3 regions of the Paenibacillus sp. FSL R7-0204 genome follow, and region 1 is predicted to be linked to each of the others. Evidence: riboswitches for the same ligand, from Rfam matches in the RefSeq annotation. Region 1 holds a riboswitch; each other region holds the start of a gene.

The links. A riboswitch is a leader RNA that binds a small molecule or an ion and turns the genes downstream of it on or off. The one in region 1 is predicted to bind cyclic di-GMP.
Region 2: another riboswitch for cyclic di-GMP. It lies ahead of MKX42_RS32330 (anti-repressor SinI family protein); the one in region 1 lies ahead of MKX42_RS29105 (PA14 domain-containing protein).
Region 3: another riboswitch for cyclic di-GMP. It lies ahead of MKX42_RS31100 (transglutaminase-like domain-containing protein); the one in region 1 lies ahead of MKX42_RS29105 (PA14 domain-containing protein).

Annotation. Positions count from the first base shown of each region.
Region 1 covers NZ_JBBOCA010000001.1:6,728,889-6,732,164, forward strand. The annotation lists gene MKX42_RS29105 (PA14 domain-containing protein) at 1-1,540, opposite strand, end outside; cyclic di-GMP riboswitch class I at 1,555-1,635, opposite strand; gene MKX42_RS29110 (sugar phosphate nucleotidyltransferase) at 1,774-3,147, opposite strand.
Region 2 covers NZ_JBBOCA010000001.1:7,455,987-7,459,262, reverse strand. The annotation lists gene MKX42_RS32335 (2-oxoglutarate dehydrogenase E1 component) at 1-676, opposite strand, end outside; cyclic di-GMP riboswitch class I at 1,172-1,275, shown strand; gene MKX42_RS32330 (anti-repressor SinI family protein) at 1,310-1,453, shown strand; gene MKX42_RS32325 (helix-turn-helix domain-containing protein) at 1,599-1,931, opposite strand; gene MKX42_RS32320 (TasA family protein) at 2,196-2,786, opposite strand; gene MKX42_RS32315 (TasA family protein) at 2,826-3,276, opposite strand, start outside.
Region 3 covers NZ_JBBOCA010000001.1:7,173,648-7,176,923, reverse strand. The annotation lists gene MKX42_RS31115 (glycosyltransferase family 2 protein) at 1-584, shown strand, start outside; gene MKX42_RS31110 (GtrA family protein) at 574-978, shown strand; gene MKX42_RS31105 (class D sortase) at 1,046-1,699, shown strand; cyclic di-GMP riboswitch class I at 1,829-1,910, shown strand; cyclic di-GMP riboswitch class I at 1,984-2,064, shown strand; gene MKX42_RS31100 (transglutaminase-like domain-containing protein) at 2,078-2,887, shown strand.

The DNA of each region.
Region 1 (3,276 bases):
TCAAGGCTATGCTTCCTGTGCGGGCCGTTCCGCTCTGCTTGACCCAGCTGTCAATGACGGCTGTGCCGTTCACCCACAAGCGGATACCGTCATCCGATGTAGTATAGAACTGATAGGTCTCGCTGTAAGCCGGCTTAATCTGGCCGGTCCAGCGGATCGAGAAGTAATCTACGCCGAGTGCGGCATTAGGAGTACCCTGACGCCAATTGAAGCTGATGACATCATCATTACGTACCATAACCGGTGTCCCCGAGAGCGTCATGTTCTTGAAGTATTCTCCAAGCAATCCATTATGGGCAGGTTTACCCTCCGTATCACCGGAGGTTGGGACCGGCTTCGGCGCAACGGTTGGCGTTACGGTTGGTGTCGGCGTTGGTGTTGCCGTCGGTGTTGCTGTAGGCGTCGGCGTTGGTGTTGCCGTCGGTGTTGCTGTAGGCGTCGGTGTTGGTGTAGGCGTTGGTGTTACGGTTGGCTTAGGGGCCGCCACTGGAGCAGTCCAGGCCTTATATTGGTCACGGGTCAGTGTGTAGCTGTCATTCATGAAATTCTTGATCGTAGCCGTGCTGTTATTCTCATAGAGCATTTTGCCCCAGTTCATCATGAACACGTAATTCTGCTGGTTCAGCTTCAGCTTCGAGATATTAGGCATTTCACCGTTCTCGCCGATGCCGATCGGTTTGCCGCCAGCCAGGCTGGTCAGATCATCATGATATTTATTCGAGTAGTCGTTATTATATATATCCGCTGCCAGCACATCCACTCTGTCCGCACCCGGATAAGTCCGTGCATAGGGATCAGAGTTGGCATTCGGCGCATTCGGGTTCCATACCCAAATCAAATTATTTAATTGATGAACGTTTACGAAACGGTCATACATAATATTCCATAGGGCTGAGAAATTATCTTTTTTCCCCCACCAGAACCAGCCGCCGTTCATTTCGTGGTAAGGTCTCCAGAGGATCGGAACCTTAGCATCCCGCAGGCTTTTCAGAGAGACAGCTACTTTATCCAGATCGGTGATCAGCGCATTATACTCTGGCGTTCCGGGGGTAACGTATTTGTTAAATTGCGCCTGGGTGATTGACTTCTGCACATTAGACCATTCGTACTTGGTACCCGGCAGATTCTGGTGGAAGGTCATGGCGACAATGCCGCCCGCTCTGGACCAGTTCGTCGCACTCCAGACGATATTTTTGCGTTGTGCAGCTACTCCGCTCTCACTCTGCCCACCGATTGCTCCAAGCTCATAACCATGTAGTGCTGCGTATTGTCCGCTTGTTCCCTTCAGCTTGTTGCTCAGCTCATCCGGACTCTCGAAATAGTCATGCTGCCCTGTAATGATTCCATTTCCCGAGATATCATACAGATTGTTCAGGAGCTTGACCGCCTCGGCTGAGGCATTAGGGTTCACAGGCGCTCCTGCAGAGGAGGCAGCCTTGACGGTAGAAGGGGCGATTCCCAGTCCCACAGGTACAGCAGATAATACCACGGCCAGCGACAGCACAGCGCAGAGCAAACGAGACTTACGGTAAGTTTTCAAAATATTCTCTTCCTTTCGGTAGCCAGGCTGCCACTCTTGCGAAGGCCCTATAGCTTTGCGTCCCTGTCTTTCGATCAGGTTTGCCATTGTCGTTTTGGAAGGATCAATCCCTCTTACCGTAAATTATCGTCTTTATGCAATTTTTTTGTAGAGCAAACGCGAATTTTTCCGAATAAATAGTTCCGAGTACCCGTTTTGATTCTGTAACAATTGGTTAAATAGATAAGTTAGACCTACGAAATGAACTGATGGAGCGCTATATCCTCCCAGTCCAGGGTAATACGGATATTGTCTTCCTCTACCAGCTCCGACCCCGTCTGCACCTCAATAAACTCCACATCGGTAAGAGCAAGAATGGCATGCTTGGTCCCTTCCGGTATCCGCACCACATCTCCCGCCTTCACCGTATGCATCTTCTCATTGATGACAATGCTGGCTTCACCGCTGACGAAGGTCCAGATTTCACTGCGTTTGTGATGCAGCTGATAGCTTATATTTTTGCCCTCATTGATGAAGATCCGCTTGGTCAGCACCTCGTTGCCTTCTTCATATTTCACATAATCGATTACCTTGTAGTGGCCCCAGCGGCGTTCCTCGTACATCGGTCTTTGTTCAAAAGTCTTCAGCACTTCCTTGATCCGCGGACTCTCGGTCTTGTGCGTCACCAGAATGCCGTCCGGGCTGGCAGCGATAATCAGATCCTTCGCCCCGATCACAGTAATCGGAATATCCAGCTCGTTAATGAGGCAGGTGCCCTCGGAGTCAGCGGTGATAAAACCCTTGCCGACATGGTTGCTGGTCATTTCCTCGGTCAGGGTGTTCCAGGTGCCCAGGTCCTTCCAGAATCCGGCGTACGGCTGCACGACGATGTTCTCTTCTTTCTCCACTACTTCGTAATCGAAGCTGATGGAAGACAGCAGCTTATACTGCTTCTGCAGCTCCTCATAATTAAGCGGAAGCCCTTTGCGCTGCAGGATATCCAGCAGGTAACCCAGACGGAAGGCGAACACCCCGCAGTTCCAGAGAGCGCCCTGGCTGATCAGTTCCTCGGCCTGCACACGGTCCGGCTTCTCCTGGAAGTGGCTGACCTGCAGATAACCATTCGCTCCCGCATCTGCGCCCGTTGGAATAATGTAGCCGTATTTCTCCGACGCATGCTCGGGAACTACGCCAATCAGCGCCAGGTTCGCTCCGCTCACCAGCATGGTGTTCTCCAGCTGCAGCACCGTTTCGAAAAAGGAGGATTCCACGTATGGGTCCACCGGCAGAATCGCTACGGTTTCGCTTGGGGACACCCCCGCGATAGAATACAGATAGGCCGCCGTCAGCGCAATGGCCGGGAAGGTATCCCGCCGCTCCGGCTCCACGATGATCGGCACCTCGCTGCCGAGCTGGCTCTGAATCATCTCCACCTGGCTGCGTCCGGTCGCCAGATAAGAGGACCCTGCCATGCCGTTCTCTTCCAGTTGTCTCCATACCCGTTGTACCATTGATTCCGGTTCACCTGCCGGACTTGCCAGTACCTTCAGAAATTGCTTGGAGCGTGAATCATTGGACAACGGCCAGAGCCGCTTGCCGGAGCCGCCTGATAGAAGTACTAGTTTCATAGTGAACCCTCCATATCGTATTGTTATTGGGTATTTCTTGTTGCGTCTGTGTGGTAAAAACCCGCCTGTTATGAGGGTCGCTGCAAGGAATTTTGGGCTTACGGCCGCTGTTGTCTCCAGATGTTGTTG
Region 2 (3,276 bases), 730 kb from region 1:
GCACAAGGGCATCATTGCCCTCCAGGCTGAAACGCTTTTGCCCAACGAAGGTCTTGTGCAGGAAGGTCTCGAAATGCTCCACCTGAACCAGCCGCTTCAGCAGCTCTTTGCGTTCTGTATTATTCAGCGGGGCAGGGGAGGTCATCGATTCCGCCTGGCTGTTGAGCCAGCGCAGCTCGCGTTCATCATGCACATGCCCGAATTCATAAGCAATGGTCTGTGTATAGGCCTGGCGCATTCTGTGGACGGCATCCATCGCGGTATGCACATCCGCAGGGGCGTTATCCCAGATCAGCGAAGCGGGCAGAGCATTAAGATCCTCGCGGGTAAGCTCGTAGGTCTCCAGCTCCAGCCATTTGGCCATCGGGTTCGTGCTGCGCTCCAGCGGGTCAATGTCTGCGGCCATATGGCCGTATATTCGAATATTGGCGATCAGCTTCGAGGCCTTGACGGCCTTCTTGAGCCACTGCGCATCTGCTGATACGGCAGGCCTTGGAGCCCTCTCGGCATCGGGTGCCAACGGAGGGGGGCCGGATACGGTGAAGAGATCGCGGTAATGTTGTTCAACAGAAGAGGGGTCCTTGACAAATTGCTCATATCTTTCTTGGATGTAGCCCAGGTTGGGGCCGTAGTATTTGCTCCATACTGTGTCGTTATAGGGCTCTTTGACTGCCATGAATAGGTCCTCCTAACGGATAAACTCCACGCGAGGCATCCAGTGTGCCACTTGGCGGAGCTGCAAATGTTTGCGGTTTCATTCTCACCTTATTGTGCTACTTTCCGGCGGGGTAATCAATTCATACTTTCGGTCAATCCGTTCGCAATTTGGCATGATTCATTACAGTATTCATACGGAACTATCATAAATAGAAAAAACTCATATAACAGCCCGTTATACATACAAATGGGTAATTGTCTCTATACGATGTTGCGCGCAGCGGTAAGGTGGAGCAGTTAGAGTTCCCTTTAGTATATTTAAACTATTGGCTAGTGTTTGAACTTGGAACTGGAAATATTTATACAAGCTGCTGGCAATTTCAGCTAAGTTTCCTCACATTTTATCATAAAAAAATTCCAGAAAACGACACACTAATCGCGTATGATCTTGTATAATGTTATTGCGGAGAACGGTTTCATCGATTCTTGCCAGATCCTTTCATGATGGAAAGGGTCCAGTAAAAGGTAAACCTGCCGAAAGACAGGGGCACAAAGTCTCGGATCTAAAGTAGAGATACTACAAAGTAGCAAAACTACTATGATGGCCGGACTGCCTGGGGACGCGAAAATTCTAGGAGGAGATTTCTTGGATATGTCCAACCAGGGGAATGACGAGCTGCAGGCAGTAGATCTGGATTTAGAATGGGTGCACTTGCTGATGTCTGCTAAGCAGGCGGGGATCACGGCGGAGGAGATCCGCCGGTTTCTAAGTGAGAAGGCACTCCAGGCGATGTAAGGGCGGTCATCATTGTTCGGATACATACAGAAAAGGCACAGCGTCCGGTACGCTGTGCCTTTTCTGTATGCCGCTTGAAGCATGCCTTCGCCGAAGGCGGCCTCCCTGCCGTGCGGAGTTTTCCCTGTGGCATACAATGCAAAGACTAGTTGTCCTTTTGTTCCATGCGCCATTTCTGGTAATCGAGGAACTCCTTGAATTCACGTTTGCTTATACCGGAGGCCATGGCCTCCTGAACCAGCCGGAACCATTCCCCGTCCAGAGCCTGTTCTTCTGTCTCTGCCAGTCCCCCATACAGCAGAACATGAATGGATACCTGAAGCGCGTCAGCGATTTTTTCGATGAATTGAATGGAGGGGTTGGATTGAATATTCCGTTCCACATTACTGAGGTATGATTTCGCCACATCAGCCTTATCCGCAAGCTCGGATAGCGAATATCCCTTCTCCAGCCGGAGTTTGTGGATGCGGCTTCCCATAGTATCTGACACGATTACAACGCCCTCCGTACTTTTTTGGTAAAAGATAAGAAGTGATATGCTTCGCGCTATACCCTAACCCTATCTTTCTCGCGGAAACGGTACCGCCCTTTCAAAAGGAGGGACGGCAAAGCCGTTTTCACTTGTCAGTATAACAAAAAACCGCAAATCGGACAAAATCATTGAGCCCGGCAGCCTGGAGAAAAGAAAACAGCACACCCGGCCCGGTTGGGGAAGGATGTGCTGTCTTGATGGATTGCTGACCTACTTGGCTTCTCCCAGGCCTTGAAGTGCATCGAAGGTCCAGTTCAATGCTAAACCGTCACCCTGGAAAATATTCTGATCGAGCGTATTGTCTACGAACTCGAAGGCGATCTTGAAGGTCTTGGACCCGGCTGCGGCAATCCCTCCTGGCAGTACACCTGCTGCTACGAGATCGTAGCTGGGGGTGTTTTTCAGATCCTTCAGAGAGATCTCGGACAGTACATGACCGCTTAATGAACCGCCGGTGTACGAATTATCGAGGAGCTTGACCTTGAAGTGGTCTCCGAGATCCTGGCCCGCGTTATCGCCCTTGGCATCGGTTACGGTGTAAGTGGTGGCAAGCTTGAGGAATTTGATATCCAGTGTGCCGTCATTGGACAAGGTGAAGGTGCGGACGGTGTAGTCTCCCGGCTTCAGATTCGTCAGAGCTACCGGAGTGTTGAAGGAAGAGCCTAGCTTCAGCGTACCCGCTGCGAAGGTTGCCGTGCTTGTAGCTGTGGAACTGAAGTAAGCGAAGGTGCCCCCGCCGATTAAAGACAAACCCAGTGCTGCCGATGCTACGCCAAGACCCAAAGTTTTTTTGATACCCATGATTGATTTCCTCCTCGAATGGTTTGTTTTGTTGTGGAATTATTTGAGACTGCCTTTTTCCTGGTTAGCTTCAAAATTCAGAGTCAGCGCAAGCGTATCGCCCTGATAATAGTTCTGCGGCTGGAGGGTCTCCTTGAAGGCGAACTGGATGGTCAGGTTATCCGAGGTACCGGCTTTGATGCCGGACTTCTCTCCGCCTAAGATCGCTCCGACAATTCCCCGGGCCACCAGATCGGGACTCTCCTGCTCCAGATCGGCCAGCGAGATGACCAGGAGCGGTGATTCCTTCTTATCTTTGTTCACGAGGAAGGTCACAATAATATCATCCTTGAAATTATGGGAGCCGTTGTCTCCCTGGGCGTCTGTAATGGCCGATGAGGTGCGCAGTACCACTTTGGGAATATTGAGCGTCCCGTCGTTTTTGAGTTTGAAGTCCCGTAAGACCGTGTCGCCCGGCTTAAGATTGCTGAGATTCACAATGACGGAGGGA
Region 3 (3,276 bases), 440 kb from region 1:
AGAAGGTGACGGCCAAAATCTTTTACCGTCTGCTCAGCAGCATGACCAGTGTGGAGATTCCCACGGATACCGGGGACTTCCGGCTGATCGACCGCAAGGTCTGCGATGTGCTGCGCGGCCTGAAGGAGAAGAACCGTTATGTGCGGGGGCTGGTGAGCTGGGTCGGCTTCCGGCAGACCATGGTGGAATATGTGCGGGAGGAGCGCTTTGCCGGGGAAACGAAATATCCGCTCAAAAAAATGATCCGCTTTGCGCTCGACGGAATTACCTCCTTCTCGCATAAGCCGCTCAAAATCGCCTCCTATATCGGCTTCTTCCTGTCCTTCTCCAGCTTCATCTACCTGTTCCTGGTCTTATTCCAGAAGGTCTTCACCTCCTGGACCGTGCCGGGCTGGGCGTCCATTGTCGGTGTGAACCTGTTGTTTAACGGCATTGTGCTGATGCTGCTGGGCGTCATTGGGGAATACATCGGACGGATCTATGACGAATCGAAGGATAGACCGCTCTATATCGTGCGCGAGACCAGAGGCTACCCGGAGGCAGAGGCTGAAGACACCCGGAAGGAAAGCGATTATGCAAGATAAGGCTTGGCGCGCAGGCATGATCCAGTTTCTGAAATTTAATGCGGTGGGCCTGCTTAACACGTTCATTGATTTTGCGGTATTTACCCTGCTGCATTCCCTGGGGATGCTTAACACCCCTGCACAGATTATTTCCTACAGCGCCGGGACGGCCAACAGCTTTTTCTGGAATAAGAAGGTGACCTTCAAGGGCCGGGACAGAGGCGGGAATGGCGGCTTTGACCGGATGCAGCTGGTGAGATTTATTGTGCTGAATCTGCTGGTGCTGGGCATTTCGGTGTTGCTGATTCATCTGCTGACTGATCGGCTGGGGATACAGGTGCTGATGGCCAAGGTGCTGGTTACCTTCATTACAGTGATCATTAATTTCTTTGGAAGCCGGAAATGGGTATTCTAAAGAGACAGTATATCTTCGCCGTATTCTGCGGTGGGAGCACTTATTCTATATTGCGGAGGCGATTGTCATGCGGAAGTTATCCTATTTGATTATACTTGCCGGGGTCCTGATTATGCTCTACCCCAAAGGAAGCGAATGGTACGAGGACCGTCAGCAGCAGAAGCTGCTGGAAGAGGCCGAACAGGCCTATAGTGAAATCGTTCCTTCGGCTACAGCTCCTGCCAGCCAGGATCTGAGCAAGCCTTATGCGGAAGTCACCCAACTGCTGGCGGAAGAGTCTGGTGCGGAAGAGCCAGTGCCGACTGCAGCGCCCGAGATTGAAGTTGGAGGTAAGATCACTGCTATTATTGAAATCGACAAAATCGATCTGAAGCTGCCTGTACTGGAGGGCGCCACGAAGGCCAATATGAAGCATGCTGCTGCACATATGAAGGAGACAGCTCCGATAGGTGCGGTAGGCAACGCGGCGATTGCGGCACACCGGTCGAGAACAGCAGGGCGGCTGTTCAACAGACTGGATGAGGTCGGTAAAGGGGATACCATTACTATTATTACAAGGGGCCAGGAATACAAGTATGTAGTATATGATGTGTCCATTGTAGAGCCTACCGATATTTCGGTACTGAAGGGTAAGGACGACGATAAGATTCTGACCCTCATTACCTGCGATCCGCTTGTTGATCCGACCCACAGACTCATTATTCATGCGAAGCTAACCTGATTCTTGCAAGACAAGATGACAGTAAAGGTCGAAAAAACATAAAATTTTAGTATGTTTATGGTGGAATCTAGCAGTTTGGGGCTTGATAATAGAGAAGGATATGGTAAGATAGAACTATCAAAAGCTAATACACGATAACGGCAAACCTATCGAAAGGTAGGGACGCAAAGCTAAAGGGCCTTCCCGTCATGGATGGCAGCCAGTTACCGAATGAAGAGGCTTTTTTTGTTTGTTTTAATTCAGAATCTGTCATTATGTGGTAGTAGATTGGACAGATAAAGCTTATACGATAACGGCAAACCTATCGAAAGGTAGGGACGCAAAGCTAAAGGGCCTTCCCGTAAGAATGGCAGCCAGCTACCGAAAGGGGTTTTATCCATGAAGAAGTTTTATTTAATGTTGATTACACTTTTTGTGATCGTCACTTCCGTGCAGACAGGCACTGCTCAAGCCGCTAATGCAGATTCAAGCTGGTTAAATGTTGGACAACTTGATCAAGGGGTGATCGGGGTTTCGTACGATGTTCCTAAGGGCAAGAAGATGAAGCTCATGATTACCAAGGACAATAACAGCTATACTTACAACTTATACACCTCCAAACCGAACGAGACATTCCCGCTGCAACAAGGTAATGGCTCTTATAAGGTCTCCGTTCTTGAGAATACTACAGGCAACAAATATAAAGTACTATCTTCCGAGACTGTATCTCTCTCCATGAGCAATGTGAATGCCGTATATTTGAGCTCCGTACAAAATGTAAAGTGGAGTTCTTCCGATAAATCCGTTCAAAAGGCAGCCCAGCTTACAAAGGGTCTGACCACAGATGCAGACAAAGTTAAGGCTATCTACAATTACATCGTAACTAACGTGAAATATGATTACTCTCTGGCTAACAGCGTAAGCACAGATTATATTCCGAACAACGATAACACGCTTGCTACCAACAAAGGGATCTGCTACGATTACGCATCCTTGTTCGCTACTATGCTCCGCAGTGAAGGTATTCCAACCAAATTGGTTATGGGGAATACAAGCTATGTAACTTCATACCATGCCTGGAACGAAGTGTTCCTGAACGGCAAATGGGTAACGATTGATACTACAGTCGATGCAGGTCTGGGTAAAAACACAGCATCGACAGAACTGGTCAAAGCAGCAAGTAAATATACTGCAGCGAAATTCTACTAAGAATAGCTGTGAACTATAGCATTTCCTGAGAATAACCCGCTTAATCATTAAGTGGGTTATTTTTATTTATATAAAGGTTGCTTTTTAATAGAAGGATAGGTTATTATAAATAAGCGTTGTTGGAGCGGCAAAGGAAATGAGAGATTACTTAAATAAGTGATTTCAAAAATAAAGCTTGCATTGCTCGGATGAACGTGATATATTATAAGAGTTGCTGGTGACGCGGTGAGCGGCGCTGACGACGAGCTTGATCTTTGAAAACTGAACAACGAGTGAGTACCTGGAAATCACTTCGGTGAGATCCAAATTAGAGAATGTAACAATTCTCGTCAGATGTTTCAAAATGAGCAATCGCTCTTTCTATACTGCAATCTCTTCGTCCGCTCAGC